2 regions of the Paenibacillus sp. FSL H8-0315 genome follow, and region 1 is predicted to be linked to the other one. Evidence: a T-box and tRNA genes for the amino acid it is inferred to sense, from the RefSeq annotation. Region 1 holds a T-box; the other holds one or more tRNA genes.

Evidence for each region. A T-box is a leader RNA that pairs with one kind of tRNA and senses whether it is charged. The one in region 1 lies ahead of metG (methionine--tRNA ligase), so its partner is inferred to be a tRNA-Met.
Region 2: it has a tRNA-Met gene. The T-box ahead of metG (methionine--tRNA ligase) is inferred to sense a tRNA for this amino acid. The anticodon was not compared.

Annotation. Positions count from the first base shown of each region.
Region 1 covers NZ_JBBOTA010000001.1:619,329-621,689, reverse strand. The annotation lists gene htpG (molecular chaperone HtpG) at 1-185, shown strand, start outside; gene MHB56_RS02520 (DUF4362 domain-containing protein) at 247-711, opposite strand; T-box leader at 837-1,098, shown strand; gene metG (methionine--tRNA ligase) at 1,143-2,361, shown strand, end outside.
Region 2 covers NZ_JBBOTA010000001.1:4,274,595-4,276,955, reverse strand. The annotation lists gene MHB56_RS18600 (YdeI/OmpD-associated family protein) at 40-504, opposite strand; tRNA gene MHB56_RS18595 (tRNA-Gly) at 606-676, opposite strand; tRNA gene MHB56_RS18590 (tRNA-Pro) at 689-762, opposite strand; tRNA gene MHB56_RS18585 (tRNA-Arg) at 795-871, opposite strand; tRNA gene MHB56_RS18580 (tRNA-Gly) at 882-956, opposite strand; tRNA gene MHB56_RS18575 (tRNA-Leu) at 964-1,048, opposite strand; tRNA gene MHB56_RS18570 (tRNA-Lys) at 1,064-1,139, opposite strand; tRNA gene MHB56_RS18565 (tRNA-Gln) at 1,147-1,221, opposite strand; tRNA gene MHB56_RS18560 (tRNA-Asp) at 1,238-1,315, opposite strand; tRNA gene MHB56_RS18555 (tRNA-Met) at 1,341-1,417, opposite strand; tRNA gene MHB56_RS18550 (tRNA-Met) at 1,489-1,565, opposite strand; tRNA gene MHB56_RS18545 (tRNA-Val) at 1,580-1,655, opposite strand; tRNA gene MHB56_RS18540 (tRNA-Glu) at 1,662-1,733, opposite strand; tRNA gene MHB56_RS18535 (tRNA-Ser) at 1,749-1,841, opposite strand; tRNA gene MHB56_RS18530 (tRNA-Asn) at 1,847-1,922, opposite strand; tRNA gene MHB56_RS18525 (tRNA-Ile) at 1,926-2,002, opposite strand; rRNA gene rrf (5S ribosomal RNA) at 2,060-2,176, opposite strand; rRNA gene MHB56_RS18515 (23S ribosomal RNA) at 2,322-2,361, opposite strand, start outside.

The DNA of each region.
Region 1 (2,361 bases):
ATAAGGTACTCGAAATCAACATCCATCACGAAGTGTTCCAGTCCTTGAAGGCGGCAGCAGAGAACGACAAAGAAAAGCTCGGTTTATACACGAACCTGCTGTACAACCAAGCCCTGTTGATCGAAGGTCTACAGGTTAGTGATCCTGTTCAATTCACCAATGATATTTGCAAAATCATGAAATAATATGAAGTACAGAGACCATCCAATTGTATTATGATTGGGTGGTCTTTTTTATTTCAGTATTTCATTTTGTTGTGCGAAAAAGGTAGTAATCAATTTCAGAGTCATTATTTGTGCAACCGCTGATCGAATAGATAATTTCACCTTGTGTGCTTTTTTTACTCGTCACTTCGGAGCAGGTATCGGTTCTGACTCCTGTGTTGCTTCCACCGAATGCATCATTAGAAGTATCATAGCTGTAATTAATCACGTTACCGTCAAATTTTAAATCCTTAAATATGGGATCGCCTTCATCTGTGTAACTTGTAACGCGTATATTGTCTGCTTTTTTGCTGGAGAGATTAGTTATAAATTTCTCGAATTTATCTAGGTTGTACACTTTTTCAAAAGAAACAATATCCCCTCTACTGATGGCTTCTTTGGAAGTATAGGGTTCACTTTTGGGAACAGAATTAACTTTATGATCGGAACAACCCCATACTCCTGCTAGTAAAAGAACAGAGAGTGTAAGCAAATTTACTTTTTTCACTGAGGGACCTCCTTGTAACGTATTTATATAAAAGACGGAGATTAACTGGAAAAGTTACAGTGAGCTTGATGTTTCACATTGACAATAAACAACAAATTGAGTATTATTTTCTCTAACTTGAATATGTAAAAGCAAAGAAGAGAAAGAGTACCACGGCAATTCTTTCAACAGAGAGCTCCGGTCGCTGAAAAGGAGTAAAGAAAACCCTTGGGAATATGGTCTCAGAGCTGCGCATCGAAACCTTATGGGTTGTAGGCTGCGCCGGAACCTGCATCCGTTACAGTGCTAGGGTATAAACGTTAATTAACGTCGTACCTGAAGAGGTAAATGTCATGAGGCATTTATAAAATTAGGTGGTAACACGTGAGTAGAACTCTCGTCCTTTGTGGATGGGAGTTTTTTTGTTGTCTAAAAAAAGGAGGAGAAGGTTAATGAGTAATGTGTTTATAGGTGGCGCTTGGCCGTATGCGAATGGATCTTTACATCTGGGGAGATTATCAAGTGTGTTGCCTGGGGATGTGCTGGCACGATATTTTCGCTCCAAAGGGGATAACGTATTATATGTATCAGGCAGTGATTGCCATGGCACACCCGTAGCAGTTCAGGCTGCGAATGAAGGGATTACGCCGGGAGCTTTTGCAAGCAGATATCATGAAGAGTTTCTGAAGTGTTTTGAACAGCTGGGATTTAGTTATGATCTATATACTCGAACGGATCAACAGCAGCATCATAAGGTTGTGCAAGCGTTGTTTACAAAGCTGCTAGAGAATGGTCATTTATATAAAAAAACCATTGCGCAATGTTACTGCGAGGTGGATCAGCGCTTTTTGCCAGACAGATATGTGGAAGGGACTTGTCCGGTATGTGGTGAGCGGGCGCGAGGGGATCAATGTGATTATTGTTCTACGATTCTAGATCCTGCCGATTTGTTAGACAGAGTCTGCAAATTATGTGGGAATACACCAACAGAAAGGCCGACAGAACATTATTATCTTAGCTTATCTAATTTTCAGTCTGAATTAACGGAATATGTAGAGGAAGCACAATTTTGGAGAGAAAACGCTATAAAACTGACCAAACGTTATTTACAAGAAGAGCTGCAGGACCGCGCGGTAACAAGAGACTTGTCTTGGGGTGTAGATGTTCCTGTGGCTGGATTTGAAGATAAAAAAATTTATGTTTGGATTGAGGCGGTAAGTGGTTATTTATCAGCCAGTAAGCAGTGGGCTGCACAGTCCGGAGGAAGCTGGGAGGATTTTTGGTTAGAGGAAAAAGGGGCGATTACCGCTTATTATGTGCATGGTAAAGACAATATTCCTTTTCACACTTTAATATGGCCGGCTGTGTTATTAGGAGCAGGAGGTCTGCATTTACCGGACAGGATTATATCTAGCGAATATTTAACCCTTGAAGGGCAGAAATTCTCCACTAGCCGAAATTGGGCGGTCTGGGTACCTGATATTTTAGAGCGGTATCAGCCAGATTCTATTCGTTATTTCTTAATTGCCAATGGACCTGAGAAGCGGGACACGGATTTTTCCTGGAGAGAGTTTATTTATAGCCATAATGGAGAGCTGCTTGGAGCATTTGGTAACTTAGTGAACCGTTCATTGGCTTTTGTAGAAAAGTTTTATGAAGGGAAAGTGCCAA
Region 2 (2,361 bases), 3.7 Mb from region 1:
CGTCCCTTTCCAGATATTAAGGAGGAGGACGCTGTTCTATTATTTAAGCCTCAAACCTTCTTCCAGCTTATTAACTGACTTCTGGATCCTTGCTGCTCTGGTTTCCGGTCTTTTCGCCCCTTCGATCCAGCTCACATATTCCTTCCGATAGGAATAAGCCAAGCTGTTATAATACACCTCTGCCTGCTCATTGCTGCTTAGTGCGTCCAGAAAATCTTCTGGAGCTTCTATCTCTCGCAATTGATGATCTTGTTCCATTGTCACCCGTACTATATCTCCAGGTTGAGCATGGGCTAAGTCTCGCAGTTCTTTTTTCACGACCATAAAATGTTTCCCATTACCATGCGGCATGAGTGTTCCTTTATAGGGAATGTCATTCAGGCTTCCTTTAACTTGTATCCTTGATTTAGTTTCATATATTTGTTCAGCGTCAAAAGGAACCGTAAGATATGTCCAACTCCCATTCGTATCTGGTCTGACTAACCTTGCTTCAAATTCAAACATTGGCCCCTCCTCAAATAAAATCTCTAGTTCCTATTGTATCCATACGTGCTTAACTATACAAAAAAACACCCGCCTAATACCGGCAGGTGTTTCTCTTTATAAGCGGGTGATGGGAATCGAACCCACGCTATCAGCTTGGAAGGCTGAAGTTCTACCATTGAACTACACCCGCAAAGGTATAAAATCGGGATGACACGATTTGAACATGCGACCCCCTGGTCCCAAACCAGGTGCTCTACCAAGCTGAGCTACATCCCGTTAACAATACTATAACTGCTTAGTAATAAAAATGGCGCGCCCTGAGAGATTCGAACTCCCGGCCTTTTGATTCGTAGTCAAACGCTCTATCCAGCTGAGCTAAGGGCGCAAAATCTATATGGAGCGGACGACGGGAATCGAACCCGCGACCCTCGCCTTGGCAAGGCGATGCTCTACCGCTGAGCCACGTCCGCAAAAACATGGTGCGCGTGAAGGGACTCGAACCCCCACGTCGTGAAACGCCAGATCCTAAGTCTGGTGCGTCTGCCAATTCCGCCACACGCGCACACTTTAAAGAAAATGGTGAGCCATGAAGGACTCGAACCTTCGACACCCTGATTAAAAGTCAGGTGCTCTACCAACTGAGCTAATGGCTCTCATAAATGGCTGGGGATATAGGATTTGAACCTATGCATGACGGAGTCAAAGTCCGTTGCCTTACCGCTTGGCTAATCCCCAATAATAATTAACTAAATGGCGGAACCGACGGGATTCGAACCCGCGATCTCCTGCGTGACAGGCAGGCATGTTAGGCCAACTACACCACGGTTCCATAGACATAATGCATAAGTGTAAATTGGTTGCGGGGGCAGGATTTGAACCTGCGGCCTTCGGGTTATGAGCCCGACGAGCTACCGGGCTGCTCCACCCCGCGTCATTAATTAGTATATACTATTCATTTTCACCATACCAGCTTATCCCTAAACATAATGTATAAGAGTAAATTGGTTGCGGGGGCAGGACTTGAACCTGCGACCTTCGGGTTATGAGCCCGACGAGCTACCGGGCTGCTCCACCCCGCGTCAGTGAAAAAAAATGGTGGAGGCTGAGGGGATCGAACCCCCGACCCTCTGCTTGTAAGGCAGATGCTCTCCCAGCTGAGCTAAGCCTCCATGATATGACCCGTATGGGATTCGAACCCATGTTACCTCCGTGAAAGGGAGGTGTCTTAACCCCTTGACCAACGGGCCATGCTAATAATTTTATGGCGGAGAGAGAGGGATTCGAACCCTCGAGACGCTTGTGGCGCCTACACGATTTCCAATCGTGCTCCTTCGGCCAAACTCGGACACCTCTCCATAAATGGCTCCCCGAACAGGACTCGAACCTGTGACAACTCGATTAACAGTCGAGTGCTCTACCAACTGAGCTATCAGGGAATATGGTGGGCCTTAGTGGACTCGAACCACCGACCTCACCCTTATCAGGGGTGCGCTCTAACCAGCTGAGCTAAAGGCCCTTCTAAGACATATTAATATTAAGGGCAAAAAAAATACCACGGGTAATGTGGTTGTCCGCTTGGCGGCGTCCTACTCTCCCAGGACCCTTCGGTCCAAGTACCATCGGCGCTGGAGGGCTTAACGGTCGTGTTCGGGATGGGTACGTGTGGAACCCCTCCGCTATCGCCACCAAACGGGCATTTACAGCGTAAATGCTCAGGCTTAATCGCCTGAAAACTGAATCCGAATTGAATTTGCGTCGCCCGTCATCTCTTCGGGGCCCCCGGAAAGTATTCGGAATTAGCTTCGCAGCCTTTTCTTCACTTTTTGGGGTATTTTTAGGATAAGCCCTCGACCGATTAGTATTGGTCAGCTCCAT